Regions from separate parts of the Paenibacillus sp. JJ1722 genome, predicted to be linked through region 2. Evidence: predicted binding sites of a transcription regulator. Region 2 holds the regulator's gene; the other holds the start of a gene.
What was found. The regulator NrdR, encoded in region 2, represses ribonucleotide reductase genes. The targets are predictions, from matches to a motif close to AACACNATATATNGTGTT.
Positions count from the first base shown of each region.

Region 1: a site for NrdR is predicted at 4,669-4,686, ahead of nrdI (class Ib ribonucleoside-diphosphate reductase assembly flavoprotein NrdI). Genes of this name have one in related genera too.

Region 1 is NZ_CP182500.1:2,107,769-2,113,600, forward strand. Features, by position in the region: gene ACM1ND_RS09585 (MFS transporter) at 1-693, shown strand, start outside; gene nrdF (class 1b ribonucleoside-diphosphate reductase subunit beta) at 887-1,852, opposite strand; gene nrdE (class 1b ribonucleoside-diphosphate reductase subunit alpha) at 2,073-4,157, opposite strand; gene nrdI (class Ib ribonucleoside-diphosphate reductase assembly flavoprotein NrdI) at 4,144-4,503, opposite strand; gene ACM1ND_RS09605 (DUF2500 domain-containing protein) at 4,911-5,273, shown strand; gene ACM1ND_RS09610 (GNAT family protein) at 5,333-5,832, shown strand, end outside.
Region 2 is NZ_CP182500.1:1,935,236-1,941,067, reverse strand. Features, by position in the region: gene ACM1ND_RS08740 (MerR family transcriptional regulator) at 1-728, shown strand, start outside; gene ACM1ND_RS08735 (GNAT family N-acetyltransferase) at 746-1,396, shown strand; gene ACM1ND_RS08730 (alpha/beta hydrolase family protein) at 1,393-2,397, shown strand; tRNA gene ACM1ND_RS08725 (tRNA-Lys) at 2,542-2,614, opposite strand; tRNA gene ACM1ND_RS08720 (tRNA-Ala) at 2,627-2,702, opposite strand; gene nrdR (transcriptional regulator NrdR) at 2,833-3,300, opposite strand; gene ACM1ND_RS08710 (alpha/beta-type small acid-soluble spore protein) at 3,406-3,630, shown strand; gene ACM1ND_RS08705 (lytic transglycosylase domain-containing protein) at 3,750-4,313, opposite strand; gene coaE (dephospho-CoA kinase) at 4,310-4,906, opposite strand; gene ACM1ND_RS08695 (MntP/YtaF family protein) at 4,918-5,709, opposite strand; gene mutM (DNA-formamidopyrimidine glycosylase) at 5,821-5,832, opposite strand, start outside.

The DNA.
Region 1 (5,832 bases), 170 kb from region 2:
AATGTTGTTTATGGATTCTTTTTTATGCCAGAGAGCCTTGCCAAGAATAATAGACTGAAAGAGATTACCTTTGTAAGACTGAATCCACTTACACAGCTTGCAAACATACTTTCCATGAAAAGCTTAAGAAGGCTACTTGTCTCGGCGTTCTTACTTTGGATACCCAACGGATCTTTACAGGCCGTTTTTTCACAATTTACAATGGATACCTTCGGTTGGAAGCCTGCACTAATCGGACTTATGTTTTCAATTATGGGCTTCCAAGACATCATTTCACAAGGTTTCATCATGCCAAAGCTTTTGATAAAACTTAATGATAAACAGATAGCAATTCTTGGAATGGTTTCGGAGATTATAGGCTACAGTCTTATTGCGCTATCTACTTTGTTCTCATTCTATCCTCTTTTTATCGCTGGAATGTTTATATTTGGTTTTGGTGATTCGATCTTTGGGCCTTCATTCAATGGGATGCTCTCCAAGTCTGTCGATTCTAGTGAACAAGGAAGGATTCAAGGAGGTAGTCAATCTATTCAGGCTTTAGCAAGAATGATTGGGCCTATCATTGGAGGTCAAATCTATGTGTCACTTGGTCATGCCGCACCCACTTTTATGGGTATGATCCTTATAGCAGCGGCAATACCAGTTTTATATAAGCGAACGCAAGTAAATGAGGATTTTGCAAAAATCCCATAAGCGACTTCCAATGAACAAGATATAGATCGAAATGGTATAGTTCGTCTATATCTTGCACTTCGGAGCGACTGGAATCGAATTTTGCAAAATCCTGAAATATGTAAACTATCTACTTTGTTTACAGTCTGAGCCATCCGTATGCGGATGGCTCTTCATAGTATCACCTTGCTAAATTAATTTCACGTATTTGTACTTATACGCCAAAATTAAAATCATCATCTGTCAGCGGCTCTACATTCATCGCCCGCACATAGCCGTTTCCTTTTTTAGAAAAGAAATCATGCTGCTTAGTGTGGGTGCTGATACCGTTGAATACAATGGGATTAACTTCTTCTTCTTCAAACAGTGGATCAAAGCCCAAGTTCATCATGGCCTTGTTGGCGTTGTAGCGCAAAAAGACTTTCACATCGTCTACGAGTCCAATAGGAGTGTAAATTTGCTCGGTGTATTGTTCCTCGTTATTGTGCAAGTAGCGGAGCAAGCCTACCAGCGTCTGGTAAAGATCACGTTGTTCTTCCTCGGCCAATTCTGCATAAATCTCCTGTGCCAGTACACCTACGTACACACCGTGAATACTTTCATCCCGCAGGATCAAATCGATAATTTCTCCACTGCATGTCAGCTTGCCCTGGCCCGCCAAATAAAGAGGGTAGAAGAAGCCGCTATAAAATAAATAGCTTTCTAACAGCACCGACGCTGCCATAGCGAGATACAGGTCTTTGGGTGTGTGGATATTCATATAATACTGACGAATGGTTTCTGCCTTGGTTTGGAGATGTGGATTTTCTTCCACCCAGCGGAACACACCGTCAATTTCTTCCGTGGAAGCTAGCGTTGTAAAGATGCTACTGTACGACTTGGCATGAATTTGTTCCATCATCGCCATAAAGCTTAGTACGGCTTTGCGTTGCAGTCCGTCCACATGCTCCATAATTTGCGGCATACCCACGCCGCCTTGAATGGTATCCAGTAGCGTCAATCCGCCCAGCACCTTCATGTAGGCTTCTTTTTCGATATCACTGAGGGTTACCCAGGACATTTTATCGTCAGACAACGGGATTTCATCATCCGTCCAAAATTGCATAATGTTCTGGTTCCAGAACATCAGTGTGAAATCATCGTCCGAGCGATTCCAGTTTACAGCTTGTATACCTGTCATTGTTAGCATTCTCCCTTCAGCTTGCGAGATTCCCTGGAAACACATATTGAAATAGTGCAGGCGAATCATCGTATGCTTGACATACGGAAGCTGTATCCGCGAGGGTCTTGTCCAGTCCCGTAAAAGGTCTGAACCACACGCTGGATACAGCTTCTAATGCAAAGCATCCATATCTATTCAAAATCTAATTTTTATACTACAGTTTGTTACCATTTATGTTTTAGATGGAGCAGGTGAGGCACTCTTCCACAGACAGCTTTTTGGTGCGTGTGTAGTATAACGATTTAAGTCCTTTGTGTGCGGCGTACAGATAGCAACGTGCTAACTGACGCGTAGTCACGTCACTATTCACATGAAGCACGGTCGAAATCCCTTGGTCCACGTGCGGCTGGATTTCTGCAATCAGATCAAGCACTTTGAACTGATCCATTTGATAAGCGGATTTATAGAAGAACACGTTATCCTTTTGCAAATAAGGCATTGGATAGTAGGTCGTCGAATTGGCATAGGTACGGGTTTCAATCTGCTCAACAATCGGCATGACGCTGGATGTTGCATTTTGAATGTACGAAATGCTAGCAGTCGGCGCAATTGCCATACGATAGGCGTGGTACAGGCCATTTTTCATCACATCTGCTTTTAATTTGTCCCAGTCCGCTGAAGTCGGAACATAGATGCCTTTGAACAGTTCTTGCACACGTGCAGTTGTCGGACGATAATCTGTGTTCAGGTATCGGTCAAAATATACGCCTGTCGCATAATCCGATTCCTCAAATCCATAAAAGCTTTGTCCAGCTACTTTCGCGATTTCCATACTCTTTTCGATGGAATGATAGTTCATCGTCATGAAGAAGGTACGGACAAAGTCTTTTGCTTCATTGCTTTCATACGCAATTTTGTTTTTGGCAAAGTAGCCGTGCAGATTCATAACACCCAGACCGACGGAGTGCATTTCACGGTTCGCTTTCGCAACACCTGGTGCATTAGCTACTTGGGTCATATCGCTGACTGAAGTGAGCGCGATCATACCCTCATGAACAGATTCGCGAATTTTACCATGTTCCATCACATTTACAATGTTCAGAGAAGCCAGATTACAGCTCACATCCCGGCGGATAGTATCCTGTTGTCCGTAATCTGTAATTTCGGAGGTTTCCTGCAACTGGAAGATTTCCGTGCATAGGTTCGACATCTTGACTTGACCCACGTTTTTAAGAGCATGTGCCTGGTTCGCGTTACTTTTGTTCATGATATATGGATAACCAGACTCCAACTGAATCATGGCAATTTTCGTCAGCATGTCACGTGCGCTCATCGCTATTTTTTTCTTCACCCGATCGTCAGCAAGCAGCGTGTCGTACATTTCATCCAAATCCATGTCGTCCAGATGCGTTCCATAGGCTTTGAACACACTGTAAGGAGCAAATACATGCAGCGGTTCATTATCTTGAGCCAGCTTGTAAAAGCGGTTTGGCACCAGTAATCCAATAGAAAGTGTCTTGAGACGTACTCTTTCGTCAGCATTGATTTTTTTGCTATCCAGGAACTCAAGCACGTCCCATCCGAAAATGTTGTAATAGGCTGCGCCAGAACCTTTACGTTGTCCCATTTGATCTGCGTAGGAGAAGCCGTCTTCCATCAGCTTCAGCACAGGCATTATGCCTTTTGCTGCGCCTTCTACACCCTTAATCGCTTCACCGCGTGCCCGCAGCTTCGACAGATTAACGGCAACACCTCCGCCGATTTTGGACAACTGCATGCAGGTGTTCAGCACATAGTTGATTGAGTTCAGGGAGTCGTCCATTTCGAGCAGGAAGCAGGATACCAATTCCCCACGGCGGCTTTTGCCTGCATTCAGGAAGGTTGGCGTCGCTGGCTGGAGACGTTGCTCCATCATCGAGCGGGACAACAGGCGTGCCGTATCGGCATTACCGCGTCCTAAATGCAGCGCGACAGCAGCAACCCGGTCAGGGTAATGTTCCAGATAGACTTTACGGTCGTTACTTTTCATTGCATAGTCGGTATAAAACTTGGATGCTGCCATATAGGAAGGAAATTTAAAATTATAGCTATGAGTGATATGGAAAATATCATTAATTTCGTCAGCCGTGTAGCTGTTATAGAAATTTTCGTAATAATCATTCTCAATCATATACAGTACTTGAGCGGCTGTGTCAGCAAACTTCAAACTCCGTTCCTGAACTTCCTTCATAAATTCCGCTACAGCCTCTTGGTCCTTTTCCAATTGGAAAAAGCCGTCTGTATCGCGTTTCATCAACATGTTGTTCAATTCAATATGCCGCAACTCGGCTCACCTCCTGTTTAAAACGCTCTACATCTCCGAACGTTCCAGATAATTCAAATTTACTAATTACGGGGACATTATAGTGGTCGGCAATCAAATCCGCACTTTTGGCAAATTTCTCACCCCAGTTACGGTTGCCGCTTGCAGCTACACCAACAAGGTTTTGTGCATTTTTTTTCAAAAAGGAAGATACCCTCTCAGGTATCTGCCCAAACCCGGTTGTATATGTAATAAGTACGTAAGGTTCTTCTATAGTCATTTGCTCCTCGATCTGAACCGCTGGAAGCTTGAGCTTGTTTATAAATCTTTTTACATTGCCGGTCTTGGAATCATATGCAATCAGCATGGTATGCAACCTCCTTAAACAATTAACGAAAAAAGAAAACGGCATTGCCTGAGATCCATCATAGCTGGAATCCCTTGCTGGCTGTGCCATTTAAAATTTTTGACTCTATATTTACATGTATTTTCATACCTGTATCTTCAAGATATCGGGCATAAATACGTTTTTTACACTATATTTAGAGTACATTCTCTATTTTATATCTATATATAGTTTTGTCAATCGGTCTAGAGGGGATCAGCGGACCCAGATCGGGTATAAGTCCAAGCGGGGTGCGGAAAAGAGCGAAAGAACTTTTTTTTCGTAAGTATGTTAAAAAAGTATTGGAGTTTTTGAGGGTGAAGATGTACGATTTGTCAATGGGCAATAGAATGGAAAATTTACATTTTACTGTAGAAAGGATGAAGCAAATGGGAAGTGATTTTATGGAATTTCAATCGTTTAATATGATCTTTTTTATCGTATTTGGACTCATTGCTTTTGTAATGATTATGGGAATTGTCAAAACGATAGGAGCGGGCCTGTCCAATCAAGCAGCCGAACGGGTACAACGTTCATGTAAGGTTGTGGATAAACGGACGAGAGTGCGTGGGGGATCAGGCGATTTTTCAGCTTCGACATATTATTATATCACCTTTGAGTTTGACGGGGGTGAGCGTATGGAGCTGGAGGTGAAGGATACGGACTTTGGTATGATTGTGATCGGGGATCGTGGGGAGCTTCATTATAAAGGTACACGTTTTCTAGAGTTTGTGAGAGTAATGGAAGCGTAAAGGTGTTGGCGGGGAGATAGTATTGCCAAAACAAATACATAATTGGAGGGAAGATTACGATGCCGCATATCATTGGAAAACGAATAGTATTGAGAGAATACCGTCAAGAAGATGTACCAGATATCCGAAAATGGGTCAATGACCCGGAAATCACACGTGGTTTAAGCGACGTGTTTATCTACCCGCATTCACAGGTGAATAGCGAATCCTTTGTGCAGATGATGATTGACGGCAACCCCGAGATCAAAGGTTTTGTCATTGCGCATAAAGACACACTGGACTATATCGGACAACTGGATTTATTCAAAATCAACTGGGTAAATCGGCACGCTACCCTTGGTGTTGTGATCGGGCGTGAAGGTGACCTGGGCAAAGGTTACGGACGGGAGGCGATCCGGCTGTTACAAAAATTCGCATTTCATACGCTGAACCTGCATCGGCTGGAGCTGGAGGTCTATGCGTTCAATGAACGTGCATACCGTTGCTATTTGGCATGCGGCTTCAAGGAGGAAGGTCGGCTACGGGAAAAGCTATTCAGGGAAGGGCACTATTATGACAT
Region 2 (5,832 bases):
TTGCTCAGCTCATGAATGTATCTGTACATCAACTGCGATATTTTGAAGAAAAGGGAGTCCTGTATCCATCACATACAGAAGAAAATCAATATCGAATGTACGGGCTTCATGAGATTTATCAGCTTTCGCATATTTTATTATTACGCAAATTAAATGTCCCTGTCGGTCAGATTCAAGAATGTATGACTTCCTATGCTGCCGATGACTATAACCAGCTTTTAGAGCATTCGTTGCAGAAGGTACAGGCCGAAATAGCTAACTTGAAGATGCATGAACAGTTTATTCACAAAGTGTTAGAAGAACATAATAATCGGACCCAGCAGGACGATGAGTATCAGGTCAAACGATTAGCTCCCCGTCATTTAAAGCTATGGTTTGCATTGGAGAATGGTCAAGAGCTCACTGCCGGTAACCTATTTGAACACCGCCCTGCCCCACCTCGATTATTTGAAAATGACCTGCATTACTTGTCTGATGCTGGACAGGCGAAGCTATGTTATGAAACGGCGGATGTGGCTGACTATATTCTGGAAGAGGGCAACTATCTTTATAAGCATCTTTCCGTCATTGAAGAACCAGAGATTGATTATGAAATTAAACAAATGGAACGATATGTAGCTCATCACCAATATAACTGCCAAAGCAAGATTGTTCTAGTAGAAAAATCTTATCTTTCGATGTTCGACAACAACAAGCTGCAATACGAAATTCAGGTTAAAGTAGAATAAATCTTGGAGGGCGTTAAATGAGTGCAAAATCCTTTGACATTGTCGCATACCAGAAACAAGACCATGAAGCTGTTTGCAGTCTTTTAGTCGAATCGTTTAAAGCAAAATTCCAATCTCTTGTTACACTGGAGGAGCAAGATATACAGAAGTTGTTAATGCAGGTTTGGGTTCAAAATCCTTATTCTTCATCTATGAAACAATTTGTAGCCAAAGAGAACGAAGATGTTGTCGGTGTTCTTTCCCTCAAATGGAAGGCACCCTCCTCTTCACTTCCTGAAACAAATCCCATTTCTTTAGCTCCGCTCCTAAAACAGTTTGGTTGCTTCAATGTATTTAAATTTTTGACAGGTATGCATGCGCTGGAGTATACCCCCGCTGCAAATGAGTGTTACATTGATCATTTGGCAATTCGTTCAAGTCATCGTAACCAGGGAATAGGGCGCCGTCTTCTAGCTTTCGCACAGCAATTTACGGTTGAATCTGGGTTTCATGCATTGACGCTTCATGTAGCGCATAAGAACCAAGGGGCTATCCGTTTGTATCACAAACTGGCGTTTGAAGTAGAACAATCCAAGTATAATGGGTTACGGCATTTTTGGTTCAAGGAGCCTGTATGGTATCTGATGAGTTGGAAAGAGAACCTGCATTCGAGGAGAGAGCATCGTTGAAAAAAACATTCAAGCTTACTTTTGGTATTGCGGCAACTCTGGCTGTTGCCTTGATACTAATTGTTCTATATCAAAATTCCTACAAGATGACAGAAGAAAAAATACAAATTAAGACACCTAAAGGGCTGTTAACAGGTACATTAGCTTTGCCTAAGAACTACTCGGGAAAGGTTGGATTGGTTGTTTTTGTCCATGGGGATGGTCCTATTAATGACACATATGATGATGGATACAAACCACTGTGGGAAAAGTTCGCTTCCAAGGGTTATGCCTCCCTGTCACTGAATAAGCCCGGTATTAACAGCGCTCCTGGCAATTGGCTCGACCAAAGCATGGAGGACCGCGCACAGGAGATCCGATATGCAATAGACTGGGCAAGAAGCTTACCGATGATTGATAAGCAAAAAATCGGCCTATGGGGAGCCAGTCAAGCAGGATGGGTCATTCCGAAGATCGTTAAAGAGGAGCATGGTATTGCATTCAGCATCCTTGTATCGCCTGCCGTGAACTGGATTTCCCAAGGACAATTTAATACCAGAAAAGAAATGGAACAAGAAGGAGCTACTCCGCAAGAAATTCAAAAGACATTGAACTACGATCAAGAAGTTCTACAGTTACTGAAAAAGCATGCTTCTTATGAAGAATATCTAGGCATAGCCGATCCTGACGATATGATTTCCAAAGAAAGATGGAGCTTTATAGGCAAAAATTTTCTGTCTGATTCCACCGAAGAATTAAGTCACTTCCATTCTCCTGTACTCTTGGTTCTGGCTGGCAAAGATATTAATGTTGATGTAAAGGATACCGAGCGAGTCTATCGCCAGAAAATACCTCCAGAACTGCTGTCCGTGATTCATTTACCTGAAGCCGACCATTCCATGATGGATGAAAAAATCGCGCGTTCAAAATCTCTAACTTTCTTAACAGCCGTATTCGCCCCAAGAAAATTGGTGAATGGTGAGTATCTCAAATCCCTTTCCGATTATGTCAGTCAGCGTTAAACAATGATGTTCTTTTTTGCCATACTTCTTTTGATATGCTAATGAAAAAATGCTAATGAAAACCCCATAACTGTTCTCGGTTAGACTGGGAATAGATCTATAAACAACAAAAAAACGGCATCTCTGCCGTTTTTTCTAAAAGGATGGACTCTCAGGGACTCGAACCCTGGACCAATTGATTAAGAGTCAACTGCTCTACCAACTGAGCTAAGAGTCCATAATAAAAGTTTGGTGGAGCCTAGGGGGATCGAACCCCTGACCTCATCGCTGCCAGCGATGCGCTCTCCCAGCTGAGCTAAGGCCCCATCATAAGTAAGTTAATCAACGTTTCAAGCGACTTCTATATCATATAAAATTTTTATTCCTGTGTCAATACTTTTATAAAAAAAATATAATCATCTTCCCACCTTGACCCAAGAAAGATACAGTCAGCGATCAGTCGCTGGCTGTATCTTTAGATAACAATGTTTTCAGTTCCTTCATAAACATATTGATGTCTTTAAACTGACGATAGACGGACGCAAAACGTACGTAGGCGACTTCATCCACTGGGTAAAGCTGTTCCATGACCAGCTCCCCGATCTGCTGACTATCGACTTCTGTGGCTGCTGTGTTGCGGATAGCGTTCTCCACCTGGGATACGATCATATCCAATTGCTCGACGGATACTGGGCGCTTCTCACAGGCTCGAATGAGACCGCGCAGCATTTTATCACGACTAAACTCTTCACGGCTGCCGTCTTTTTTGATGACCATGAGTGGGGTTTCCTCCACCATTTCAAAGGTGGTAAAACGCCTGGCACACTGCTCACATTCACGGCGGCGACGGATGGACTTGTTATCATTCGCAGGTCGCGAATCCAACACTTTTGTGCCATTGTAGGCACAATACGGACATTTCATAATCTCACCACTTTCTTTTTCCAATAAATTCCCGAAGATTTTTAGTAATAATTTTGTCAAAACGGATCATAATATGTTTACCACATCGCGAGGAGGTGAACAACAATGGCACAAGGAAACAATGGCAACTCCAACAATCTGGTAGTCAGCAGATCCTCCGGCGCTCTGGAGCAAATGAAATATGAGATCGCTCAAGAGCTGGGTATCAGCATTCCTCAAGATGGATACCAAGGTAACATGACTTCCTATGAGAACGGTTCGATCGGGGGCTACATCACAAAACGCCTCGTAACGATCGCCGAACAACAATTGGCAGGTCAATACCAATAATCGCGGTAATAATGCAGAAATAACAAGAAAAAGTGTATGGACGGGCTGCTAAAAACAGCCTGTCCTGCGCTTTTTTTCATTTTAAAGCGAAAAGGCTCATCATGTCATTAACTTGTCTTTTAAAAATCATTATAAATTTTCGTGTATTGCCTGTAGTAATAAATGACCCGCTGTACATAATGTCGTGTCTCACCAAAAGGGATTTGCTTAATGGACTCTTCTTTTCCATCCCACACTCCCTTATCGAGCCACTCTTGAACTTTACCCGGCCCTGCATTGTAAGCAGCTACGATTGCTACAGGATTATCCTGAAACTTCATGGATAGGTTATGCAAATACCAGGTTCCCAGCTCTATATTGGTACCAGGCTCGTGCTTGACACTGTCTAGCGGAACCTTTTGAATCTGGGCGCTGTCCATAATCCAATTTGCTGTATTCGGCATAATCTGCATCAACCCCAGTGCACCCTTATGCGATTGCTTACTGGTTTTAAAATTGGTTTCTACGCGGATAATAGACGCCACCAAAAATGGGTCCACTTCATACGTTTGTGAATACTGCCGAATCTCATCCTTATATTGAATCGGATAGAACCAGGACATCCAATTTGAATTGAGGAACAGAATCAGGACAAACCCGACAAACAAAGTGAGCAGGACTCTTTTCTTTCGCAAAATATTCATGCAAGTCCCTTCCGCTGCCAAAATTGATCAATTTGTCGTTTCGTCTCAGACTGTGTTCCGCTATTATCGATAACGATATCGGCCAAGTTTTTCTTTTGTTCAATATCCATTTGTGCGGACAGCCGAAGTCCAGCTTGTTCCTCCGTCAGACCGTCTCTGAGCATCAGACGCTGAAGCTGAATATCACGTGGTACGTACACAACCATAATTTCCTCGTACAAGCTCTCCAGCCCGGACTCGTACATTAACGGGATATCTGCCAAAACAAGCTTGTCCGGCTGTTCCCGTTCATATGCTTCCATACGCAGTCGCATTTCCTCACGAATAGCAGGATGTGTAATATCGTTAAGTGCCTGCCGCTGGGCAGGGTCTCCGAATACAATCTCACCCAGTTTTTTGCGGTGCAGGGTTCCGTCACTGTTCACTATAGCTTGTCCAAAATGCTGTATGACCGCCGCCAGCACCGGATGCCCCGGAAGCATCACTTCCCGGGCAATGGCATCTGCGTCGATCAGCAGCGCACCTTTGGCGACCAAAAGAGCCGACACGGTGCTTTTTCCGGTAGCAATACCTCCGGTTAATCCGATATTCATGCTCTTTCACCTCATAACAGCTTCAATATGCCCATCATAATCAGTAATAATGCCGGCAATACACCCAGCGCCTTCATAAATCGAAATGCTGATAGAAAGAAGCCTGCCTTCATCCCTGCAATCAAAAATGTTCCACTGAATAACGTAATAGCCAGCGCAGTAGACAGTGGCTGAAAACCAAGCATAGCTGCCCCTAATCCCGCTCCGAACGCATCGACCGATAATGCAATACCCAGCCAAACCGCTTCGGTAGCAGATATACTGCCAGAACGGTCCATATCCGCAGCAGACGGGCTTCGAAGAATCCGAATAACAAGTCCCCATTTGCGGAACTCCAGAGAAAATAGCGTTCGCTCCTGCTGCTCTACAGAAGCTTCTGCCGACAGATCTTTTCTTGAGCTAAGGAAAGCCTCTGTATCAGCATCCTCTATACTCTTCTTCTCTCCAAGAACAGATCTGCTCACTGGATCAGTCTGTTCTGTAAGAAGCAGCCCCCGAGAGGCCTCCGCTGAATCCTCTAGCGAATCCTCTTTGCGGTGCAGAGCTTGAAACAAAGAGTAACAGCCGATACAGATCAGGATGACAGCGCCGAAAACGGTCGTATATACAGGAGACAGGACACGAGATAGTAATGCGCCCAATTGCATGGATATGCCAATCACCAAACCTGAACATACGGAGATGATAGCAATCGACAACAGTGGAATTTTCATTTTGCGCAGACCATATGTAACACCGACTCCGAAACTGTCCAAACTTAGCGCAAATGCCAGTAACAGCAGGGCTCCCCAATGATTAGCCACTCCAATTCCCTCCCATTGCGAAGGCAGGGCCTTATAACAACCGAAACCCTCCGCAGTATTGGTACTTGGAACAATATATGAGAGGGATGGGCTTGGGGTGACTGTGCCTGTTTAGCGCAGAGG